2 regions of the Arsenophonus apicola genome follow, and region 1 is predicted to be linked to the other one. Evidence: predicted binding sites of a transcription regulator. Region 1 holds the regulator's gene; the other holds the start of a gene.

Region 1 (6,277 bases):
GGCGCCATTACCTACACCATTATTATGCCGATTGGCAGCTATTTGTTTACTGGTATGTCCTGGTTATTTATACACTTAAATGGCAATCCATTTGGTACCGCTATATTGGCGGGTCTATTTTTGATCGCGGTTGTTTTTGGTGTCCATCAAGGTTTTATTCCGGTATATTTCGCATTAATGGAGACACAAGGGTTTAATCCTCTTTTCCCAATCCTGGCTATGGCTGGCGGCGGTCAGATTGGTGCAGCATTAGCGCTCTATATTAAATCAGCTAAGGATTCTAGCTTACGAAATCAGATACGCGGGGCAATAATCCCAGGCATATTAGGTATTGCTGAGCCTTTAATCTATGGTGTGACGCTACCGCGCATTAAACCTTTTATAACTGCTTGTTTAGGCGGCGCCGCTGGTGGTTTTTTTATCGGATTAGTTGCCTGGTTAGGTCAACCAATTGGCCTCAATTCGGTTTTCGGTCCATCCGGATTAATTGCTATTCCATTGATGACATCTACAACTGGGATTTTTAACGGTATACTTATCTATATTGCTGGCTTACTGATTTCCTATTTATTTGGTTTTATTTTTACTTATTTGTTCGCTAGTAAAAATGCCGAACTAAATTAATGCAAAAAAGGGGCTGCCCTTTTTTGCATCACTATTGCAACCAAATAAAAGGAATACAAGCGAGGGTAAAAATACTCATTGTAATATTAAAAATAAACCAAGCATTCCGCCCGCGAAGCAGGATACCGATTAACGAACCAAAGCCAACCCAGATAAAACCACCGATTAAATTGACAATCAACATAACAAAACTTATGATCAGAATCGAGTTAACGTAGTTATCAGCCACACTATAACTACTAACCGCCCCTAACCCCATCATCCATGCCTTGGGATTCAAGAATTGTAATAAACTCCCTTGATACCATTTAATTGATTTAGCAACTTGAGACTCTGTATTAAGTTGCACATGGTGGGATGTAGCGAGTTTCCAAGCAAGCCATAATAAATAAAAACTCCCAACGAGTTTCATTATAATTTGTAACACTGGCGAAACCAGTAAAAGAACAGCAAGACCACCAGCAGAAATAAATAGTATACTCTGGATACCTAATATTACGCCGAATATTAAAGGTATTGAACGCCGTAAACCATACTGAGCCCCTGATGACGTAAATAATAAATTATTTGGACCAGGAGTAATCGCCACAATAAATAAAAAAGTAAATAGCGCAAAAATCAGCCCATGACTCATTTAAGATCCTTTGATTAACTATGATTAATCTTTTTTCATATTAAAAATAACAATATATTATCAGAATATATGTAAAATTAATTATTTAGATTTACAATTATGAGTAAAAATTTTCAACCAATAAATTGGGCTAAAAACCCTCATTTACAAACACTATTACCCCGTATTGTGAGGAAAAAGCCGCAAATCAAACCACTATGGCAACGCCTCGAATTGCCTGATGGTGATTTTATTGATCTCGCTTGGAGTGAAGATCCTCAATCTGCAAAACATAAACCTCGGCTAGTCATTTTTCACGGCTTAGAAGGCAGCTTTAGAAGTCCATATGCCCATGGCATGTTGGAAGCGACGAAAAAAAGAGGATGGCTCGGTGTAATTATGCATTTTCGTGGCTGTAGTGGAGAACCAAATCGGCAAAAACGTATTTATCATTCCGGTGAAATTACCGATGCCCGTTACTTCCTCAAATGGCAGAAAACAATTTACGGTCAAGTACCAATTGCCGCTGTTGGCTACTCGCTTGGTGGTAATATGTTAGCTTGCTATTTAGCTGAAACTGGGCAATATGCTGATGTTAATGCCGGAGTCATTGTTTCTGCTCCTTTAATGTTAGAACCTTGTTCAATTCGTTTAGAAAAAGGGATTTCACAATTTTATGAACGTTATTTACTAAATGGCCTTAAACGTAATGCAACACGCAAACTCATTCGCTACCCAGGTTCATTACCGCTTAATTTGCTACAACTAAAAAAACTAAAACGGCTGCGTGATTTTGATAATGTCGTTACGGCAAAAATACACGGTTTTAAAGATGCGACGGATTATTATAATCAATGTAGTGCTCTGCCTCGGTTACCCAATATCCGTGTGCCAACACTGATTATTCATGCAAAAGATGATCCTTTTATGGCGCCTGAAGTTGTACCAAATATCACCCAATTACCTGCTAATATCGAGTATCAAATAACAGAACATGGTGGTCACGTTGGGTTTGTTAGTGGCACATTAAAACAACCTCAAATGTGGCTTGAGCAACGTATACCTGATTGGTTAACCCCATATCTGGAGCCGTAATTTATGATCATTCCATGGCAACAACTAGCAGCGGATACTTTAAATAATTTGATCGAAAGCTTTGTCTTACGAGAAGGAACAGATTACGGTAAAGATGAGAAAACACTGGATGAAAAAGTTGAGGATATTAAGCAGCAATTACGATTAGGAAGTGTTGTGCTTGTCTGGTCTGAATTGCATGAAACGATAAATATTTTGCCAAAAACACAATTAGATCCTTTAATAACTGTATATATTACTATCTAAAAATAAATTTTACGTTATTGTAATTAATGTGTTAAAACATTGTGTTATCTAAGTGCGTAATGGAAGCTATTTATATGTCAGCTAATCATCCGATCATTGCGGTAACAGGCTCCAGTGGTGCGGGCACCAGCACTACTAGCCTTGCATTTCAAAAAATCTTTACCCAGCTAAAACTTTCGGCAGCAACCATTGAAGGTGATAGCTTTCATCGTTATACTCGCCCTGAAATGGATGTTGCTATTCGTAAAGCTAAAGAACAGAGTCGTCATATTAGTTATTTTGGGCCTGAATCCAATGACTTTGGTCTGCTAGAACGAAGTTTAATCGAGTATGGCGAAAAAGGGACAGGAAAACGTCGACATTATTTACATACCTATGATGAAGCAGTCCCCTACAATCTTCAGCCTGGAACTTTTACGCCATGGGAAGCATTGCCTAAAAATACCGATATACTATTTTATGAAGGGTTACATGGTGGTGTTGTAACATCAAAATATAATGTCGCTAAACATGTAGACTTATTAGTCGGCGTTGTGCCTATTGTTAATCTTGAATGGATCCAGAAGCTAATTCGTGATACATCAGAACGGGGTCATTCAAGAGAAGCTGTGATGGATTCAGTTATTCGCTCAATGGGAGATTACATTAAATACATCACCCCACAATTTTCTCGCACCCATATCAACTTTCAACGCGTTCCAACCGTCGATACCTCTAACCCCTTTGCCGCTAAAGCCATTCCTTCTCCTGATGAAAGTTTTATAGTGATCCGATTTAATGGTCTGACCCAGATCAATTTTTCCTATCTTTTAGCCATGTTACACAATTCATTTATTTCATCAATAAATACATTAGTTGTTCCAGGCGGGAAACTAGGTTTAGCACTAGAGTTAATTATGACTCCATTAGTAAAAAAGCTCGTCTCTAATAAGAAAATTATCCATAAAAGAAGCTAACAATACAGCATTATATTTTTACTTATATCAATTTTTTATTCTTATACCCACTTTAAGATTTAAACTGTGCATAAAATTATCTTTTATTTATAGTATAATAATAACGTTAACATTTCCTTGTTAATTATTTTATATAGTAATTATTTTATAATGTTAATATTTATTTTTGCTATAATTTGATAACTTATGAAATAATATATTATTATTCCAGTTTTATTTTTTATTTGTAATATTTACTTAGTGATACTTATTAATAAATACAATAAAACTAATCAACTTATTGCTAAAATATGAAATTTTTGGCTTATACAATATTGCTGAATCGAGACAGTAGAGACAGGATGCTTTTATTATGCTACAAAGCAAAAGCACATTTATAGTATGGTTAAGATCAATACCAAAAATTCCGAATCAATATACCCTATAGTTAATATTAACTTTCCCAAACTAAACAAGTTAGTATGCTATGTTAGAACTTTATAAGATGAGTCAGCCTTGTGAAGACTCGTATTTTGGTATTCAGGCTGCAATAACATTAGAGGATTAAGCGAATGGTTTTCGGCAAACCACACACAGACCCTACTCTTGAATGGTTTTTGTCACACTGCCATATTCACAAATATCCATCCAAAAGTACTCTTATACATCAGGGCGAAAAAGCAGAAACTCTTTATTATATTGTAAAAGGTTCTGTTGCTGTTTTGATTAAAGATGAAGAAGGAAAAGAGATGATCCTTTCCTACCTGAATCAAGGGGACTTTATTGGTGAACTTGGATTATTTGAGGAGGGGCAAGAACGCACAGCTTGGGTTAGAGCTAAAAGCGCCTGTGAAGTCGCTGAAATTTCTTATAAAAAATTCCGCCAATTAATACAGGTAAATCCAGATATCTTAATGCGGTTATCAGCGCAAATGGCTAAACGCTTACAAACAACGTCTGAAAAAGTCGGTAATCTCGCTTTTTTAGATGTCACAGGACGTATTGCACAAACATTATTAAATTTAGCCAAACAACCTGACGCGATGACGCATCCAGATGGGATGCAAATTAAAATTACTCGTCAAGAGATAGGTCAAATAGTAGGATGCTCACGCGAAACAGTGGGACGTATCCTAAAAATGCTAGAAGATCAAAATCTAATTTCTGCTCACGGTAAAACTATTGTCGTTTACGGTACGCGTTAATATTCTATAAACCAGTACCTACTTTTATGTAGCGTATTGGTTTTATAAGTTTGTTTTTTATTATTCTTATTAAATATATACTTCAATTATGAATATATAGCACACAATAATAATAAAAAAATCGAATAAAACGGTTAATAAATAAAATAAATTGGATAGCTGAATGATGATACTGATTTAATATGATATTCGAAATTAAAAATAATCAGACTATCTATCAGAAAATTAACTAGATAGCTAAAGTATAATGATCAAACCCTATTGAGTTTATTTTCCAAAAATGATTTTAATACCACGGCATTATTATGATCTTCATCTTTGCTGGAAAAAAGAAGCACCAAACAACCTGATTTTGTTTTAAGCAATAAATGTTGCCAACTATCAGGATTATTTTCTAACTCTGCAAAATAAAGTCGCTTAAACAACTCAAAATTTGCTGGATATTTATGAAACCATTTTCTTAAATCATTTGAGTGAGCAACATTTTTATTCCATTCATCATAACGAAGGTCTTGCTTTTTAATGCCTCTAGGCCATATCCTATCAACCAAAACCCGATAGCCATTATTACTGGCTTTGTCAGCAAAAACCCGTTTACAGATGATCATCTTGCTACCATTTTTTGATAATAAAGAATTTAACAAAAATTTTTTTATTATTTTTAATAGTAGTCTTTTATCGATAGTAAATACAAAAACACATGTTTTAATAATATTTAAACAAACCCTTTACCATAGACTACTTTTCACCCTATTGAAGTTTACATCTCAAGCAAAATAAAGCCTACTTTATCCAATATTGATAGTTATATTAATCATTGAATATAAATAGCCAAACTTGAACTAATTCTTGATAAATTAATACTTTAGAAAATTATTTAATAACTCATGTCCTTGCTCACTCAAGATACTTTCCGGATGAAATTGAACACCTTCAATAGGTAGTGTTTTATGCCGGATACCCATAATTTCATCAATATTTCCATCATGTAACGTCCATGCAGTCACTTCAAAAGTTGCGGGCAATGTTCCAGCATCAATCACCAAAGAATGATAACGAGTTACCTGTAATGGACGATTTAATCCTTTAAAAATACCTTGCTGATTATGATGAATTGCGGATACTTTACCATGCATTACTTCTCTCGCTTTAACAATAGAAGCACCAAAAGCCTGTCCAATCGCCTGGTGACCAAGGCAAACACCCAAAATTGGGATCTTACCGGCAAAATAGGAAATTGTTTCAAGTGAAACACCCGCCTGGTTAGGTGTACATGGACCTGGTGAAATGACTAAATGTGTCGGCGCTAATGTTTCTATCTCCGAGATAGTTATTGCATCATTACGCTTAACCACGACATTAACCCCTAATTCACACAGATATTGATAAAGGTTATAGGTAAACGAATCATAGTTATCAATTATCAAAAGCATAACTAGCTATCCAAATGATTTTTATAGTAATAATTCCTTAATTTTGATCTTTATTATTAAGGAAAATTGTACAGATTATAATACCATAATAACAAAGTTGGCTATCATACCATAACCGCAGAAAAA
Region 2 (6,277 bases), 1.5 Mb from region 1:
TTTCCAGAGGAATTAATTCAGCAATCTCTAATAACGGCTATTTTTTCTGCACGTAAGCAACTGATCATTACCACCCCTTACTTTGTTCCCAGTGATGATCTAATTCATGCTATTTGCACTGCAGCGTTGCGAGGTGTTGAAGTGTTAATGGTGATCCCTAACCGGAATAACTCTTTTTTAGTTCGTTGGGCAAGCCGGGCATTTTATTCTGAGCTATTAGAAGCCGGCGTTAAAATTTATCAATTCAATGATGGGCTTTTGCACACTAAAAGCCTATCGGTTGATGGTGAATTAAGCTTAATCGGTTCTGTTAATCTAGACATGAGAAGCCTTTGGCTTAATTTTGAGATAACTGTTGTTATTGATGATAAAAGTTTTGGTAACGATCTAATATTAGTTCAATACGACTACATTGCTCGCTCTACGCCTTTGATGCAAAAGAATTGGAATAAACGCCCATTATGGAACCGTGTTATTGAACGTATTTGCTATTTTTTTAGTCCGTTATTGTAATATTTTTATAGAATGATCAGGTTTTAAAATTATTTTTATTAAATTAAACCAATGCCATTAAATCAACGAATAACATTTGTTTCCATAATTGTCAGTTAGCGATATTGATATATACATCTTAGTTATAAAAATAAGCTAATTTTTATAACTAATGGTGTACACAGTTAATTACCTAATTATTAAATTAGGCAAATCAAAGTATAATTTATATTTATATGCATCATAATCAAACGGATCACTAACAAAAATGCTTCAATTTCAAATCACCCTATTAGATCTAAACTAAAATCGATATCGCTATCTTAGCAAAAAAACGTTTTTTAACCTTTTGAATTTAGTTTTATAATGAATTAATAATCTTAAAAAGTTATAACTATTAGATAAATAAAATAATTAATATAGCTTTTATAACAATATCAATATCCAAAAATTTATCAATAAATCATCAGGATCCCTGAGTTAAGATATTATTGCTAGTTTAAAGTAATCCAGGAAAAACCGATTTAGTCCCTGTAATGATAAACTCAATCCCAAGTGACATTAACAATAATCCCATAATACGCGTAATAACATTAATGCCCGTTTGTCCTAAATACTTAACTAGAATTGTTGCTGAGCGAAAAAGTAACCAACAACTCAAAGCAAAAAAGATACAAGTTAACGATAGACCAACTAAATTTTGCCATCCCTGCCAACGAGAAGACCAGACAATACATGAACTGATTGCGCCAGGCCCAGCCATTAATGGTAGTGCTAAAGGAACAACCCCAATACTCTCACGAATAACACTTTCTGATTTTTCTTGTTTATTCTGCTTATCTTCACCTATTCGACCGCTGATCATAGACATAGCAATGGCCGCAATAACTATTCCGCCAGCAATACGAAAAGAATCAATAGAAATACCAAATAGTTGTAAAAAAACCTCACCTACCAATAACGAAATACATAAAATAATTGCCACAGAAAAATTAGCCACTAAATTTGTTCGATTTCTTTCTGTCACAGATTGATAATTAGTCATACTAATAAATACAGGCAAAATTCCTATCGGATTAACTAACGCAAAAAGCGCTAAAAAAAACTTAATATAATTAGGAAGATCCAGTAAAGTACCAACCACAATTGAGTCCCTCAATCAAATATTAACGCTTAGCTAAAAATTAATTACTCATAACAAATAATATTTAGCTGATGCAGGAAAAACACTTTATCTTAGCGTAGCATACTTATCTAGCTAAAATTCAAAAACTAAATCCAATAACAAAATAAGTTTCAAAATTAGCGGGTATACGAAATTTTGTTAACTTAACTTTTCGCTATTCACTTATATTGCTAATTGAAATTATCCTTATATATCTTATTACTGAATTGATTCAGTATGCACTTTTTTTGATAAAGATCACTTTAGCGCTATTTATAAATGGTAAGCTATATATCTATTGAGTACTCATAAATATAATGAGCGTTTTATTTTATTTTTATAATGGAATTTTTTTAAGTTAATTAGCTTATTAAAAGCTAACCAGCACTTATATAAAATATGTCATTTCATATTTAATTATATTGCTCCTAATCTAGGCTAATTGACTAAAAAAATTTAACATTTTATTAGGAGTAACCATTATGTCTGTAACTAATGTTACTGAACTCAATGAACTTGTCGCCCGTGTTAAAAAAGCACAACAAGAATTTGCTAATTTTACTCAGGCACAAGTTGATAAAATCTTTCGTGCTGCTGCTCTGGCTGCTGCTGATTCTCGCATTCCGTTAGCAAAATTAGCAGTTGAAGAATCAGGTATGGGAATTATAGAGGATAAAGTGATTAAAAATCATTTTGCTTCGGAATATATTTATAATGCCTATAAAGATGAGAAAACTTGTGGTGTTCTGTCAGAAGATCTTACTTTTGGTACTATGACAATCGCAGAGCCTATTGGCTTAATTTGCGGTATTGTTCCAACAACCAATCCTACTTCAACAGCCATTTTTAAATCTTTAATTAGCCTAAAAACCCGTAATGGTATTATTTTTTCCCCTCACCCTCGCGCTAAAAAAGCCACTAACAACGCCGCCAAAATTGTTTTACAAGCTGCTGTCGCTGCGGGTGCACCAAAAGATATCATTGGCTGGATCGATGAGCCCTCAGTCGAGCTTTCAAATGCATTAATGCACCACCCAGATGTTAATCTTATCTTAGCAACTGGTGGGCCGGGTATGGTAAAAGCAGCTTATAGCTCAGGAAAACCTGCCATAGGTGTAGGTGCAGGCAATACACCTGTAGTTATTGACAGTTCTGCCGACATCAAACGTGCAGTTGCTTCAATTTTGATGTCAAAAACCTTTGATAATGGTGTTATTTGCGCGTCAGAGCAATCGGTTATCATTGTGGACGAAATTTACAATCAAGTGCGCGAACGTTTTGTCACTCATGGTGGCTACTTATTAAAAGGTAAAGAGCTTAAAGCGGTACAAAATATTATTTTAAAAAATGGTAATTTAAATGCAGCTATTGTTGGTCAACCTGCGGTAAAAATTGCTGAATTAGCCGGTATAAAAGTACCACTAAACACTAAAATTTTAATCGGGGAAGTAAAAGATACCGATGAGAGCGAACCTTTTGCCCATGAAAAACTCTCGCCATTACTTGCCATGTACCACAGTAAAGATTTTGCTGATGCCGTTGCAAAAGCAGAAAAATTGGTTGAGATGGGAGGTATTGGTCATACTTCATGTCTTTATACCGATCAAGACAATCAAACTGAGCGAGTTAATTATTTCGGCGAAAAAATGAAAACTGCCCGTATTTTAATTAATACTCCGGCATCGCAAGGTGGGATCGGTGATCTTTATAATTTTAAATTGGCTCCGTCATTAACATTAGGATGCGGCTCCTGGGGTGGAAATTCCATTTCTGAAAACGTGGGTCCTAAGCACCTAATTAATACTAAAACGGTAGCGAAAAGAGCAGAAAATATGTTGTGGCATAAACTTCCTAATTCTATTTATTTTCGTCGTGGTTGCCTACCCCTAGCGCTGGAAGAAATTGCTACTGATGGGGCTAAGCGGGCTTTTATCGTTACTGACAGTTACTTATTCAATAATGGTTATGTTGATGAAGTCGTTAATGTATTGAAAGCTTATAATGTAGAAACTGAAGTCTTTTTTGAAGTTGAAGCTGATCCAACGTTGAGCATTGTACGTAAAGGTGCCGCTTTAATGCATACCTTTAAACCAGATGTGATTATCGCATTAGGTGGCGGTTCTCCTATGGATGCAGCTAAAATCATGTGGGTAATGTATGAACATCCTGAAACCCATTTTGAAGAGCTTGCTTTACGTTTTATGGATATTCGCAAGCGGATCCATAAGTTCCCTAAAATGGGTGTTGAAGCCAAAATGGTCGCCATCACCACAACATCAGGTACCGGCTCTGAAGTCACACCATTTGCTGTTGTTACTGATGATGCTAGCGGTCAAAAATACCCCTTAGCCGATTATGCAATTACACCAAATATGGCTATTGTTGATGCAAATCTTGTTATGCATATGCCTAAATCCCTTACTGCATTCGGTGGACTCGATGCGATTGTTCATTCATTAGAAGCCTATGTTTCAGTTCTTGCAAGTGAATACTCTGATGGACAAGCGTTGCAAGCTTTAACACTGTTAAAAGAATATTTGCCAGCAAGTTATCTAAATGGGTCAAAGGATCCGATTGCTCGCGAACGAGTGCATAATGCAGCAACTATTGCTGGAATTGCTTTCGCTAATGCCTTTTTAGGTGTTTGCCACTCAATGGCACATAAATTAGGATCCGAATTTCATTTACCTCATGGTTTAGCTAATGCCCTGCTAATTGAAAATGTCATTCGTTATAATGCTAATGATAATCCAACGAAGCAAACAGCATACAGCCAATACGATCGTCCTCAAGCTCGTCGTCGCTATGGTGAAATTGCTGATCATTTAGGACTAACCTCATCGGGTGATCGTACGGCCAACAAAATTGAAAAACTCCTTAATTGGTTAGCAACACTTAAAACTGTACTTGGTATTCCTAAATCTATTCGTGAAGCCGGAGTAGCAGAAAAAGATTTCTTAGCAAAAGTTGATAAGTTATCTGAAGATGCCTTTGATGATCAATGTACCGGTGCAAACCCTCGCTTTCCTCTGATTGCTGAACTTAAACAAATTATGTTGGATTCTTACTATGGTAATAATTTTACCGAAGAGAAAAATATATTTCTGCCTGCAGAGGAAAAAAGTCATCGAGTAAAAGAATCTATTTAATAGACATTTTATTTGTAACCATTTATTTAATAATTAGCACTGAATATATATTCGGTGCTTTTTTAATCTCAAAATATTTTATCGATCCTTATTTGAAAATAATTTAAAACCAAAATAGTTATTTTAGGTAATTAATTTTCATTTAAGAATAATAATCTAATAAAGGAAATCAAATTTATTTAAATGGAACAATTGAAAAAGGTTTTTCGCCTGCCTCAATACTTTTAGTGTGATTAATTGCATCCATATAATGTTTACGGCAAACTGAAATATATTTCTCATTGCCGCCAATTTCAATCTGCTCTCCCTGATAGACTGCAAGTCCATTATCATCTAATCGCAAAACCCTACTTGCTTTACGTCCACAATAACAAATTGTTTTTAGTTCAATAAGCTTATCTGCCCAAGCTAACAAATAGTGACTGCCAATAAATAACTCACCACGAAAATCTGTTCTTAATCCATAACACAGAACCGGTATGTTGTCATAATCAACGATTTCACAAAGCTGACTAACTTGCTCTTTAGTTAAAAACTGACACTCATCAACAAGTACACAATGAATTTTTTGATAGCTATTTTTTTCTTTTATTAATCTTCCCATATTTGTCCGTTGTGAAAATAATAGTGCATCCGCAACTAAACCAATTCGGGACGTTACTTTACCTTGAACAAATCGCGTATCAATTTCAGCGGTGAAAATAAGCGTATTCATTCCCCGTTCATTATAATTGTATGAAGACTGTAGTAGTGAAGTTGATTTACCCGCATTCATTGCTGAATAATAGAAATAAAGCTGAGCCATTAGCCCTTTCCTCTTACCTATTTAGACAAACATTTTGAAAGTTTACCACATACATTATCAAACATTATTCTTCATTTCATTTGATTATAAATATTGATAACTAACATAACAGATTTTTTAGTAATGTTTATAGTCATGAAAAAGTCAGTATGTTTAAATGCCACTTTCTACAAACAACGTCTTTATTTTAACAGAGTATGTGATAAGAAAAGATTATTAATAGCTAGCATTCATCATAAAACATAGATACCTAGCAGTAATAACTCAACAAAAGCTTAATAAGCAAACTCTTTTACACATATTAAGTTAAAATTTAGTTTATGTTACATACCATAAAGTTGAATAAAAATAAAAAACATCGTCTTTACATATGAATGAAATTCAAATATAAAAGCAATACTATCATTTTCGTATAGACTTTTAAGTATCCTCGGTATCTAATATAAGATATATAATATTTTCTAGTAAAAGCTTATATTGCTTTTGCAAAGAAGTTTAAGTTTAACAAAACAATAAATTTAACCTTATTTTGTAACTTCACTATTGCAGAAAATAAAATAGCATTCTATTATTAGTAGACATCAGCCAACATTCATTTTAATTCGAGACCAGGAAAATGAGCGATTCATTGAAATATTTTAAATCATTAAATAACATTCGTACCTT

The links. Region 1 encodes CRP, which controls carbon source genes, mostly activating them, when cyclic AMP is high. Its sites were predicted from a motif close to ATGTGANNNNNNTCACAT; they were not measured.
Region 2: adhE (bifunctional acetaldehyde-CoA/alcohol dehydrogenase) is a predicted target of CRP. The motif match lies at 1,904-1,921, and genes of this name have one in related genera.

What each region holds. Positions count from the first base shown of each region.
Region 1 is NZ_CP084222.1:3,123,399-3,129,675, forward strand. Features, by position in the region: partial or broken gene murP (PTS N-acetylmuramic acid transporter subunit IIBC) at 1-624, shown strand, start outside; gene LDL57_RS14855 (LysE family translocator) at 656-1,258, opposite strand; gene LDL57_RS14860 (hydrolase) at 1,358-2,332, shown strand; gene LDL57_RS14865 (YheU family protein) at 2,336-2,578, shown strand; gene LDL57_RS14870 (phosphoribulokinase) at 2,653-3,534, shown strand; gene crp (cAMP-activated global transcriptional regulator CRP) at 4,086-4,718, shown strand; gene LDL57_RS14880 (DUF488 domain-containing protein) at 4,970-5,326, opposite strand; gene LDL57_RS14885 (aminodeoxychorismate synthase component II) at 5,576-6,151, opposite strand.
Region 2 is NZ_CP084222.1:1,625,356-1,631,632, reverse strand. Features, by position in the region: gene cls (cardiolipin synthase) at 1-513, shown strand, start outside; gene LDL57_RS07675 (YchE family NAAT transporter) at 992-1,636, opposite strand; gene adhE (bifunctional acetaldehyde-CoA/alcohol dehydrogenase) at 2,140-4,806, shown strand; gene LDL57_RS07665 (thymidine kinase) at 4,982-5,611, opposite strand; gene LDL57_RS07660 (H-NS family histone-like protein) at 6,228-6,277, shown strand, end outside.